Regions from separate parts of the Streptomyces diversicolor genome, predicted to be linked through region 3. Evidence: predicted binding sites of a transcription regulator. Region 3 holds the regulator's gene; each other region holds the start of a gene.

Region 1 (4,261 bases), on a different contig from region 3:
CTCGGGGGTGAGCAGTGAGCGGAAGGGGAGCAGGTCGTTCACCGGGTCATTGTGGGCCAGTCGGTGGATGCTGCGCCCGCGGCGGCGGTGTCGGACCGGATCTCCGGCCGGTGACTGCGAGGATCCGGCACCATGCGAGTAGTAGTACAAAATGACAAAAATAGTGCACATCGTGGCAGGTCGTCCGTCCGGGGCGGCATCGCCCTGCTCGCCGTCACCGCCGTCGTCTCCGGCTGCACGGCGCCCGGCGGTGACGCGGACGTCCGCCCCGCCTCGGGCCGGCAGCCGCACCAGGCGCCCCCCGCCCCCCGCCTGGACGACTACGACGCCCGGCGCGCCGCCGACCGTGCCACCCTGGCCGCCGCCGCCCGCCGCTGGGGCCTGGACGAGGTACCCCTGACGCCCCCGCGGCCCCCGGCGCACAAGCCGCGGATCACCGCCCGCGACGGCTTCGAGGTCGAGGGCCAGGAGGAACTGGGCCTGCCCCCGGTCTTCACCACGATCCCCACCCGGCAGAAGGTCGTCTTCCTCACCATCGACGACGGCGCCGAGAAGGACCCGGCGTTCCTGCGCATGATGGCCGACCTGAAGATCCCCTACACCGCCTTCCTCAGCGACTACCTGGCCAAGGACGACTACGGCTACTTCCGGACGATGCAGTCGCAGGGCGTCACGCTCAACAACCACACCCTCCACCACCCCTACCTGCCCGGCCTGTCCTACGAGGAGCAGCGGGACGAGATCTGCGGCATGCAGGACATCCTGGAGAAGCAGCTCGGCAAGCGCCCGGCCGTCTTCCGCCCGCCCTACGGCAACTACAACCGGGACACCCTGGTCGCCGCCAAGTCCTGCGGCATCAAGTACGCGCCGATCTGGGACGAGGAGGTCTTCGTCGACCACTGGGAGTACCGCGAGTGGGACCGCAGCCTGCACCCCGGGGACATCGTGCTCACCCACTTCCGGGGCCGCTCCGACTGGGACGGGTCCATGACCGACATGGTCAGACGGTTCCTGAACAAGGTCACCCGCGAGGGCTACGCGGTGGCACGCCTGGAGGACTACCTGTGAGGCGCCCGGGGCGGTCCACGGCGGCGGCACGGTGCAGGACGCCGGCCGCCGCCGCCCTGGCCTGCGTCCTGCTCCTGGCCGGCTGCGCCCAGTCCGTCGACCCCATCGAACGGCTCGGCAAGAAGGCCGCCCAGGGCGTGCGGTCGCACGGCCCGGCCACCCGGCAGCCCTACCGCCAATGGGGCCTGAGCGCCCCGCTCGCCCCGGCTCCTGAGCCCGCCGCGCGCCCCCTGCCGGCCGGCACCGCGGGCCGCTCCCTGCCCCCGGTCGTGGACCATGTGACGACCTCCGACCCGGTCGTCTTCCTCACCTACGACGACGGCGCCGAGCGGGACCCCCGGTTCATCGACATGGTCCGCGACCTGCGGCTCCCGGTCAGCTTCTTCCTCACCGACAGCGTCGTCGGCCCGGGCTACGGCCACTTCGCCCGCCTCCGCTCGGTCGGCGCCGACGTCCAGAACCACACCCTCGACCATCCCGCCCTGCGCGGACTGCCCTACGCGGGGCAGCGCGCCGAGATCTGCGGCCAGCAGGACAAGCTCAGGTCCCGCTTCGGCATCCGCCCCCGCCTCTTCCGCCCGCCCTACGGCACATACGACACGACGACCCTGACCGCGGCGGCCGACTGCGGCATCGCCGCGGTGGTCCTGTGGCGGGCCGCGATGGGCGCCGACACCCTCGACTACGTCCGGGGCGACAAGCGCCTGCGCCCCGGCGACATCATCCTGGTCGGCCCCGACGAGTCCACCGGACCCACCCTCAGGGAGCGCACGACGCGCCTGCTCCGGCGGGTCCAGTCCGCGGGTCTGACCGTGGGCCGCCTGGAGGACTACCTGTGAGCCGTCGGGGCCACCTCGGCGGACGCGCCGCCGCGGATTGGCACTCCGCTTGACCGAGTGCTAATCGCAGTCATAGTCTCGGCTCTGGCACTCCCCCATGGAGAGTGCCAACAACGCGACGGGCAGGTCCGGCACCCGCGACGACGGATCGACCTGGTCGCCACCTCAGACAGTTAACCCCGTGAGATCTCCGAAGGGGGAGGTCGGATCGTGACGACCGCCAGCTCCAAGGTTGCCATCAAGCCGCTTGAGGACCGCATCGTGGTCCAGCCGCTGGACGCCGAGCAGACCACGGCCTCGGGCCTGGTCATCCCGGACACCGCCAAGGAGAAGCCCCAGGAGGGCGTCGTCCTGGCCGTGGGCCCGGGCCGTTTCGAAGACGGCAACCGTCTTCCGCTCGACGTCAGCGTCGGCGACGTCGTGCTCTACAGCAAGTACGGCGGCACCGAGGTGAAGTACAACAACGAGGAGTACCTCGTTCTCTCGGCCCGCGACGTGCTCGCGATCATCGAGAAGTAATTCACCCCGAAGCACTCGTGCTGTGAGCTGCGCCCCTGGCCCCGCCATCAAGAAGCCGGGCGCCCGGGGCGCAGCGTCTTTATCACCAGATTTCCGAGAGGGCTCCCGCTGCCATGGCGAAGATCCTGAAGTTCGACGAGGACGCCCGTCGCGCCCTTGAGCGCGGCGTCAACAAGCTGGCCGACACGGTGAAGGTGACGATCGGCCCCAAGGGCCGCAACGTCGTCATCGACAAGAAGTTCGGCGCTCCCACCATCACCAACGACGGCGTCACCATCGCCCGTGAGGTAGAGATCGAGGACCCGTACGAGAACCTCGGCGCCCAGCTGGTCAAGGAGGTGGCGACCAAGACCAACGACATCGCGGGTGACGGCACCACCACCGCCACCGTGCTGGCCCAGGCCCTGGTGCGCGAGGGCCTGAAGAACGTCGCCGCCGGCGCCTCCCCGGCCGCCCTGAAGAAGGGCATCGACGCCGCCGTCAAGGCCGTCTCCGAGGACCTGCTCGGCTCGGCCCGGCCGATCGACGAGAAGTCCGACATCGCCGCCGTCGCCGCGCTGTCCGCCCAGGACCAGCAGGTCGGCGAGCTGATCGCCGAGGCGATGGACAAGGTCGGCAAGGACGGTGTCATCACCGTCGAGGAGTCCAACACCTTCGGCCTCGAACTGGACTTCACCGAGGGCATGGCCTTCGACAAGGGCTACCTGTCGCCGTACTTCGTGACGGACCAGGAGCGCATGGAGGCCGTCCTGGAGGACCCGTACATCCTCATCAACCAGGGCAAGATCTCCGCCATCGCGGACCTGCTGCCGCTGCTGGAGAAGGTCATCCAGGCGGGCTCCTCCAAGCCGCTGCTGATCATCGCCGAGGACGTCGAGGGCGAGGCCCTGTCGACCCTCGTCGTCAACAAGATCCGCGGCACCTTCAACGCCGTCGCGGTGAAGGCCCCGGGCTTCGGCGACCGCCGCAAGGCGATGCTGCAGGACATGGCGATCCTCACCGGCGCCACCGTCATCTCCGAAGAGGTCGGCCTCAAGCTGGACCAGGTCGGTCTCGACGTGCTCGGCACCGCCCGCCGCGTCACCGTCACCAAGGACGACACCACCCTCGTCGACGGTGCCGGCGACAAGTCGGACGTCGAGGGCCGCATCGCGCAGATCAAGGCCGAGATCGAGAACACCGACTCCGACTGGGACCGCGAGAAGCTTCAGGAGCGCCTTGCGAAGCTGGCCGGCGGCGTGTGCGTGATCAAGGTCGGCGCCGCCACCGAGGTGGAGCTGAAGGAGAAGAAGCACCGTCTGGAGGACGCCATCTCCGCGACCCGCGCCGCGGTCGAGGAGGGCATCGTCTCCGGTGGTGGCTCCGCGCTCGTCCACTCCTCCAAGGTCCTCGACGGCAACCTCGACAAGTCCGGCGACGAGGCCACCGGTGTCGCGGTCGTCCGCAACGCCGTCGTCGAGCCGCTGCGCTGGATCGCGGAGAACGCGGGCCTTGAGGGCTACGTGATCGTCTCCAAGGTCAAGGAGCTGGACAAGGGCAACGGCTACAACGCCGCCACCGGCGAGTACGGCGACCTGGTCAAGGCCGGCGTCATCGACCCGGTGAAGGTCACCCGCTCCGCCCTGGAGAACGCCGCCTCCATCGCCTCCCTCCTGCTGACGACCGAGACCCTGGTCGTCGAGAAGAAGGAAGAGGAAGAGCCGGCCGCCGCGGGCCACGGCCACGGCCACGCCCACTGACACCCGGCAGCGAAGGCCCGGCACCCGAAAGGGCGCCGGGCCTTCGCGTTGCCCGTCGCGGTCACTGCTCCAGCTGGTCGAGGGCGCCCAACTGCT
Region 2 (4,261 bases), on a different contig from region 3:
TCGACGGGCACCTGGACGCGGTCGTCGCCGCGTGCTGCTGCGACTGCCCGGTCCTCGACCTGATGCTGCTGACGAAGCGACTGACCGCCGAGAGCACCCACGTCCGCCGGACGGATCAGGTGGTGCGACGCCTCCTGACCCAGGTCGTGCGGACCCGGCCCGTCGCCGATCTGGCCACGCTGGTCGGCGCGCTGCAGACAGGCGGGCTCCCCTGGTACGCCGACTGGCTCACCGCCGAGGCGCTGGGCGTGCACGGGCGGGACTTCCAGGAACACCTGACGACGGAGCAGACCAAGCACGAGCAGAAGGTGATGTCCCGCGCCTTCTGGCGCTCGATGCCCGCCCCCCGAGGCCGCGGCGGCGGGGCGTGACATGCCCGAGGGCGGCACTCCCTGGGGTCAGGGAGTGCCGCCCTCGGTGTGTGGCGGACGGGTCCGATCCTCAGGGAGGATCAGAAGTCCATGTCACCGCCCGGCATGCCGCCCGGAGCGGCCGGCGCGGCCTTCTCCGGCTTGTCGGCGATGACGGCCTCGGTGGTGAGGAACAGCGCGGCGATGGAGGCGGCGTTCTGCAGGGCGGAACGCGTCACCTTCGCCGGGTCGATGATGCCCTCGGCGACCAGGTCGACGTACTCGCCGGTCGCGGCGTTCAGGCCGTGACCCGGGGTGAGGTTGCGGACCTTCTCGACCACGACGCCGCCCTCAAGGCCGGCGTTGACGGCGATCTGCTTGAGCGGGGCCTCCAGGGCGAGCTTCACGGCCTGCGCGCCGGTCGCCTCGTCACCGTCCAGCTCCAGCTTCTCGAAGACGCTGGTGGTCTGCAGCAGGGCCACGCCACCACCGGCGACGATGCCCTCCTCGACGGCCGCCTTGGCGTTGCGCACGGCGTCCTCGATGCGGTGCTTGCGCTCCTTGAGCTCCACCTCGGTGGCGGCACCGGCCTTGATGACGGCGACGCCGCCGGCCAGCTTGGCCAGACGCTCCTGGAGCTTCTCGCGGTCGTAGTCCGAGTCGCTGTTCTCGATCTCGGCGCGGATCTGGTTGACCCGGCCGTTGACCTGCTCGGAGGAGCCGGCACCGTCGACGATGGTGGTCTCGTCCTTGGTGATGACGACCTTGCGGGCGCGGCCCAGGAGGTCCAGGGTCGCGTTCTCCAGCTTGAGGCCGACCTCCTCGGAGATGACCTCGCCGCCCGTGAGGATGGCGATGTCGCCGAGCATGGCCTTGCGGCGGTCGCCGAAGCCCGGCGCCTTGACGGCGACGGACTTGAAGGTGCCGCGGATCTTGTTGACGACCAGGGTCGACAGGGCCTCGCCCTCGACGTCCTCGGCGATGATCAGCAGCGGCTTGCCCGACTGCATGACCTTCTCAAGGAGCGGGAGCAGGTCCTTGACGGAGCTGATCTTGGAGTTGGCGATCAGGATGTACGGGTCGTCGAGCGACGCCTCCATACGCTCCATGTCGGTGGCGAAGTACGCCGAGATGTAGCCCTTGTCGAAGCGCATGCCCTCGGTGAGCTCAAGCTCCAGACCGAAGGTCTGCGACTCCTCGACGGTGATGACGCCTTCCTTGCCGACCTTGTCCATGGCCTCGGCGATCAGCTCGCCGATCTGGGTGTCGGCGGCGGAGATGGAGGCCGTGGAGGCGATCTGCTCCTTGGTCTCGACGTCCTTCGCCTGCTCCAGCAGGGCGGCGGAGACGGCCTCGACGGCCTTCTCGATACCGCGCTTCAGGGCCATCGGGTTGGCGCCGGCGGCGACGTTGCGCAGGCCCTCCTTGACCAGGGCCTGGGCGAGGACGGTCGCGGTGGTCGTACCGTCACCGGCGACGTCGTCGGTCTTCTTGGCGACTTCCTTGACCAGCTCGGCGCCGATCTTCTCGTACGGGTCCTCCAGCTCGATCTCCTTGGCGATGGACACACCATCGTTGGTGATCGTGGGGGCGCCCCACTTCTTCTCAAGGACGACGTTGCGGCCCTTGGGGCCGAGGGTGACCTTGACGGCGTCGGCGAGCTGGTTCATACCGCGCTCAAGGCCGCGCCGCGCCTCCTCGTCGAACGCGATGATCTTGGCCATGTGAAGTGGTCCCTCCAGGACTGGGGGTGATTCCTTCGGACCGCGCCCGCGCCCGCGACGGACGGCTCGCCGGCCTTGTGGTTCCTTGCCCCACCCGGCCCACGGGCCTCACCGACCCGGTCCATCATTGTCACTCTCACCTTCAGAGTGCTAACGCCAATGATTAGCACTCGACCCACCCGAGTGCAAGGTGCGCCCGCGCCGCGGACCCGTCGCGGGGCGCGCGGCCGGGTCGTCGCGCCGGGCGCGCGCCCCCCGGCGCGACGACCCGGACACCGCGGCACCGGCCCCTGCGGACACCGCGGCACCGGCCCATGCGGCATGGGAGCTGTGACATGGACCCTGTGGTCCAGGCCCACGCCCCGCGGCGCGGCCCTGCTGCCCGGGCACGACGAAGGGCCCGCACCCCGGAAGGTGCGGACCCTTCGCGCTGAGAATGTTCAGGCGGTGACGCGAACCATGTCGGCCTGCGGGCCCTTCTGGCCCTGCGAGATCTCGAACTCGACCCGCTGGCCCTCTTCCAGGGTGCGGTAGCCGTCCATCTGAATCGCGCTGTAGTGGACGAAGACGTCCGCACCACCGTCGACCGCGATGAAGCCGTACCCCTTCTCCGCGTTGAACCACTTGACGGTGCCCTGAGCCATGCCTAACTCCCCTATTACTGGCCCTTGCACAGATCCACACTTCGCGGACCCGGGTCAGACCTCACCCCCCAAGGTTGGGGGCGTGCGCCGGAACGCGTCGACCGCGGCTGAATGTATCTGTCCAACTGCCGTCTGCAACAGGTCAATCGGACGAGAAATCTGGACGCACTCGGTCGGGAATCTGCCGAGAATTCGGCAGAATTCAGGGCAAGTCGGGCCCTATAAAAGGAATAAAAGCCGCGAAGAACGCATGGACTTTGGCGACTTCTTGGCGGCTGTGCGGATTGAATCCGGGGCTTCCGACCCGGAGGCCGGGGACGCGTTCCCCAACTCTACCGCGCTCAACCCCACGGAATGACCCCCTCCGCTTCTCTCACGGAGGGGGCCATCGGACGAACAGTCGGTAACCGAAGTCACCGAAGGTGACGGACCGTCAGCCGCCGGCCACGGCCGGGATGATGGACACGCCCGCACCGTCCGGCGTCGCCGTCTCAAGGCCCTGCTCGAAACGGACGTCGTCGTCGTTGACGTACACGTTCACGAAACGGCGCAGCTTGCCCTGGTCGTCCAGGACGCGCGCGGAGATGCCGGTGTGGTTCTTCTCCAGGTCGGCGATCACCTCCGCGAGGTTCGCGCCCTCGGCGCTCACCTCGGACAGGCCGCCCGTGTAGGTACGCAGGATGGTCGGGATGCGAACGGTCACGCTCATGCGAGGCCAGCCTCTCGGAAGGAGTCCAGGTTCGGGCGGATGGTGGCGGTCAGGCCGGTGCCGGCCACCGCGTCGAGGGTCTTGAGGCCGTCGCCGGTGTTGAGGACGACCGTGGTGAGCGCCGGGTCGAGGACGCCCTCGTCGATGAGCTTCTTCGTCACGCCCACGGTGACACCGCCGGCCGTCTCCGCGAAGACGCCCTCGGTGCGCGCCAGCAGCTTGATCGCGTCGACGACCTGTTCGTCCGTCACGTCCTCCACCGCACCGCCCGTGCGGCGCGCGATGTCCAGCACGTACGGCCCGTCGGCCGGGTTGCCGATCGCCAGCGACTTGGCGATCGTGTTCGGCTTCTGCGGGCGGACCACGTCATGACCGGCCTTGAACGCGGTGGACACCGGCGAGCAGCCCTCGGCCTGCGCGCCGAAGATCTTGTACGGCCGGTCCTCGACCAGACCCAGCGCGATCAGCTCCCGCAGCCCCTTGTCGATCTTGGTGAGCTGGGAGCCGGAAGCGATCGGCACGACGATCTGGTCGGGCAGCCGCCAGCCGAGCTGCTCGCAGATCTCGTACGCCAGGGTCTTGGAGCCCTCCGCGTAGTACGGGCGCAGGTTGACGTTGACGAAGCCCCAGCCCTCGCCCGCCGGGTCGCCGATCAGCTCGGAGCAGAAGCGGTTCACGTCGTCGTAGTTGCCCTCGATGCCGACGAGCTCACCGCCGTAGATCGCGGCCATGACGACCTTGCCCTGCTCCAGGTCGTACGGGATGAACACACAGGAGCGCAGGCCGGACCGGGCCGCCGCGGCGCCGACGGCCCCGGCGAGGTTGCCGGTCGAG
Region 3 (4,261 bases):
TCGTTCTCCGGGATGTCGCGGTGGGTGCCCTGGTGGCCGCCGGCCTCGATGCCCTGGGCGATCACCGCGTCGGCGCCGGCCCGCTCGACGGCCAGGGCCTCCTCCGCGGTGGTCGCGGTGACCAGGGTGAAGGTGCCGGCCCGGCGCAGCGAGTCGATGGCCTCCCGGCTCGGGACGCCGAAGTGGAACGACACCACCGGCACGGGGTTGTCGAGCAGCACGGCCAGCTTGGCCTCGTAGCCGTCGTCCCGGCCGCTGTCCGGGTCGCCGAGTTCGGCCCCGTACCAGCCGGTCTCGCCGGCCAGTTGGTGCGCGTACACCTCGACGGCCGCCGCGTCGGCATGTTCCGGCTGCGGCAGGAAAACGTTCACCCCGAAGGGGCGGCCGGTCAGCCCCCGCAACTGCTTGATCTCCTGATACATGCCGTCGGCGGTCTTGTACCCGGCGGCGAGGAACCCCAGCCCGCCCGCCTCGGACACGGCGGCGGCGAGCTGCGGGACGGCGACACCGCCCGCCATGGGGGCCTGCACGATCGGATGTGGGCAGAGATCGGTCAGTGGGGATGACATGACCGCATGTTGTCACGTCCTGCGCACAAGTCCGAAACCGGCCTCCGCTTGGCATACTCCCCCGGCAACCGACGCCCCAGCACCCTCGGAAGGCACCCGTCACCCGGCGGAACAGCAGCCGTCACCCCGGGTCCGAAAGCGCCCGCCCCGGGGGCCGCACCGGGCCCCCGGCAAGCCGGCGTCAGCGGCCGTTGAACGCGTCCTTCAGCCGCGAGAACAGACCCTGCTGTCCCGGCTGGAACTGGCCCTGGGGGCGTTCCTCGCCGCGCAGCTTGGACAGTTCGCGCAGCAGGCGGTCCTGCTCGGGGTCGAGCTTGGTCGGTGTCTGCACCTCGACATGCACGATGAGGTCGCCCCGGCCGCCGCCCCGCAGATGGGTCACGCCCCGGGTGTGCAGCGGGATCGACTGGCCGGACTGGGTGCCCGGACGGATGTCGACCTCCTCCAGGCCGTCCAGCGTCTCCAGCGGCACCTTCGTGCCGAGGGCCGCCGCGGTCATCGGGATCGTCACCGTGCAGTGCAGATCGTCGCCGCGGCGCTGGAAGGTGGGGTGCGGCAGCTCGTGGATCTCGACGTACAGATCGCCGGCGGGCCCGCCGCCGGGGCCGACCTCGCCCTCGCCGGCGAGCTGGATGCGGGTGCCGTTGTCGACACCGGCCGGGATCTTCACCGTCAGGGTCCGGCGCGAACGCACCCGGCCGTCGCCCGCGCACTCCGGGCACGGCGTCGGCACGACCGTGCCGAAGCCCTGGCACTGCGGGCACGGGCGCGAGGTCATGACCTGGCCCAGGAAGGACCGCGTCACCTGCGACACCTCACCGCGCCCGCGGCACATGTCACACGTCTGGGCCGTGGTGCCCGGCGCCGCGCCCTCGCCGTTGCAGGTCTTGCAGACGACGGCCGTGTCGACCTGGATGTCCTTCGTCGTACCGAAGGCCGCCTCGTCCAGCTCGACCTCGATACGGATCATGGCGTCCTGGCCGCGCCGGGTGCGCGAGCGCGGCCCGCGCTGCGACGCCGTGCCGAAGAACGCGTCCATGATGTCGGAGAAGTTGCCGAAGCCGCCGGCCCCGAAGCCGCCCGCGCCGGCGCCGCCGGACTGCGAGAGGGGATCGCCGCCGAGGTCGTAGACCTGCTTCTTCTGCGGGTCCGACAGCACCTCGTAGGCGGCGTTGATCTCCTTGAAGCGCTCCTGCGTCTTCGGATCGGGGTTGACGTCCGGGTGCAGCTCGCGCGCGAGCCGCCGGAATGCCTTCTTGATCTCATCCTGCGACGCGTCGCGGCGCACGCCGAGAACGGCGTAATAGTCCGTGGCCACCTACGACTCCGCCAGGATCTGTCCGACGTACCGTGCCACTGCGCGTACCGCTCCCATCGTTCCCGGGTAATCCATGCGGGTCGGTCCGACCACGCCGAGCTTGGCGACTGCCTCGCCGCCCGAACCGTAGCCGACCGACACCACGGACGTGGAGTTGAGTCCCTCATGGGCGTTCTCATGGCCGATACGCACCATCACGCCCGGATCCTTGGCCTCGCCCAGCAGCTTGAGGAGCACCACCTGCTCCTCAAGCGCCTCCAGGACCGGCCGGATCGTGAGGGGAAAGTCATGTCCGAAGCGGGTCAGATTGGCGGTGCCGCCGATCATCAGCCGCTCCTCGTTCTCCTCGACCAGTGTCTCCAGGAGGGTGGAGAGCACCGCCGAGACCGTACCGCGGTCCTCGGCCTCGAAGGCATCCGGCAGATCCTCGACCAGGTTCGGCACGTCCGTGAAGCGGCGGCCCGCGACCCGGCTGTTGAGCCGCGCACGCAGATCCGCCAGGGACGTCTCGCCGAACGGCACCGGGCAGTCGACCATCCGCTGCTCGACCCGGCCGGTGTCCGTGATCAGCACGAGCATCACGCGCGCGGGGGCGAGCGAGAGCAGTTCCACATGCCGCACGGTCGAGCGGGTCAGGGACGGGTACTGCACGATGGCGACCTGCCGGGTCAGCTGCGCGAGCAGCCGCACCGTCCGCGTCACGACGTCGTCGAGGTCGACGGCGCCGTCGAGGAAGTTCTGGATGGCGCGCCGCTCGGGCGCGGTCATCGGCTTGACGCCGGCCAGCTTGTCCACGAACAGCCGGTAGCCCTTGTCGGTGGGGATCCGCCCCGCGCTGGTGTGCGGCTGGGCGATGAACCCCTCGTCCTCCAGGGCGGCCATGTCGTTACGGACCGTGGCCGGGGAGACGCCGAGGTTGTGCCGCTCGGTGAGCGCCTTGGAACCCACCGGCTCCTCGGTGCCGACATAGTCCTGGACGATGGCACGCAGCACCTGGAGCCTGCGTTCGCTCAGCATCGCGCGTCCACCTCCAGCAAGTCGTCCCCGCGGCCCTTCGGGTCCTTCGCCTGGCACTCTGAGCAGGCGAGTGCCAGCTTCCCCGCCCCAGTGTACGGCCGTGGGGTACACCCCGGGCAAGGCCGGTCCCGGCGGATCGTGCCCGGCGGCTCCCGGCGCTGAGCAGGTCCAGTGAAGTCCGCTGCGGTTCGACAGCGCCCCGAAGGGGCGCGGGGCTGTACTGATATGCGGCTCCGCCGCGCGGGCGCGACCAGCCACGACGGTGCCGCAGACGACCGACGGCATATCGCGGCATGCCCAGCGGAGCGCTTAGCGTCGCCGTATGACGGCGACTTGGGAAGAGACGGGCTGGGAGCGGTTGGCGCCCGGGGTGGGGCGGTGCCGGCTGCCGGGCTGGGACTGTACGGCCGGACTGGTCCTCGGGGCGAGCGCGGCGCTCGTCGTGGACGCCGGGTCGAGCCTCGCGGAGGGCGCCCGGCTGCGCGCGGCGGCCGAGCGGATCGCCGGCCGCGGTGTGACCCATCTCGCGCTCACCCATCCCCACTTCGACCATGTCTTCGGCGCCGCGGAGTTCGCGGGGGCCGAGGTGTACGCCGCGGCCGGCATGGACGCGGTGTTCGCCCGTGAGCGGGACGGACTGCGCCGGGACGCGGTCCGCAACGGCCTGGACGCACGGCTCGCGGCCGAGGCGGCGCGCGCCCTGGCCCGGCCCGGCCACCCGGTCAGCGGCGAGCGGGCGCTGGACCTGGGCGGCGGCCGGCGGGTGCTGCTGGCGGACGTGGGCCCCGGTCACACCGCCCATGACCTGGCGGTGCTGGTCCCCGGCGAGCCGGCGGTCGTCTTCTGCGGCGATCTGGTCGAGGAGTCAGGGGAGCCGCAGGCGGGCCCCGACGCCGTACCGTCCCGCTGGCCCGCCGCCGTCGACCGGCTGCTCGCCCTGGGCGGCCCGGACGCGCTGTACGTGCCCGGTCACGGGGCGGTGGTGGACGCGGCGTTCGTCCGCGGGCAGCGGGACGCGCTGGCCGCGCGTTTCGGCGTGTCGTGATCGTCCGCTCGCGCTTTCTCCTATCGTCATCCGAATGCGCCAGTACTCACCGGACCTGACCCCGCCGTGGAAGAAGCCCCGGCCCGTCCCCGAGGTCCCGGCCGATCCCGGCCTGGTGGTGGAGGAGCCCGGCAGCGGCTTCTGCGGCGCGGTGATCCGCTGCGAGGCGGGCACGGTCACCCTGGAGGACCGCTTCGGCAAGCACCGTGTCTTCCCGCTGGAGCCGGGCGGCTTCCTGCTGGAGGGCCGGACGGTGACGCTGGTGCGCCCGGCGGCGGCTCCGGTACGGCCCACCCGTACGGCGTCAGGTTC

Evidence for each region. Region 3 encodes HrcA, which represses chaperone genes, less so after heat shock. Its sites were predicted from a motif close to TTNGCACTCNGNNNNNCNGAGTGCNAA; they were not measured.
Region 1: the regulator HrcA is predicted to act here: its motif matches at 1,945-1,971, upstream of groES (co-chaperone GroES).
Region 2: the regulator HrcA is predicted to act here: its motif matches at 2,238-2,264, upstream of groL (chaperonin GroEL).

What each region holds. Positions count from the first base shown of each region.
Region 1 is NZ_BAAJXA010000014.1:17,341-21,601, forward strand. Features, by position in the region: gene AC27LF_RS18135 (THUMP-like domain-containing protein) at 1-42, opposite strand, end outside; gene AC27LF_RS18140 (polysaccharide deacetylase family protein) at 133-1,068, shown strand; gene AC27LF_RS18145 (polysaccharide deacetylase family protein) at 1,065-1,907, shown strand; gene groES (co-chaperone GroES) at 2,118-2,426, shown strand; gene groL (chaperonin GroEL) at 2,540-4,165, shown strand; gene AC27LF_RS18160 (ester cyclase) at 4,227-4,261, opposite strand, start outside.
Region 2 is NZ_BAAJXA010000015.1:70,788-75,048, reverse strand. Features, by position in the region: gene AC27LF_RS19360 (coiled-coil domain-containing protein) at 1-371, shown strand, start outside; gene groL (chaperonin GroEL) at 452-2,074, opposite strand; gene AC27LF_RS19350 (cold-shock protein) at 2,515-2,718, opposite strand; gene AC27LF_RS19345 (MoaD/ThiS family protein) at 3,152-3,427, opposite strand; gene thrC (threonine synthase) at 3,424-4,261, opposite strand, start outside.
Region 3 is NZ_BAAJXA010000011.1:86,478-90,738, reverse strand. Features, by position in the region: gene AC27LF_RS15230 (nitronate monooxygenase) at 1-569, opposite strand, end outside; gene dnaJ (molecular chaperone DnaJ) at 751-1,887, opposite strand; gene hrcA (heat-inducible transcriptional repressor HrcA) at 1,888-2,904, opposite strand; gene AC27LF_RS15215 (MBL fold metallo-hydrolase) at 3,227-3,949, shown strand; gene AC27LF_RS15210 (DUF3097 domain-containing protein) at 3,984-4,261, shown strand, end outside.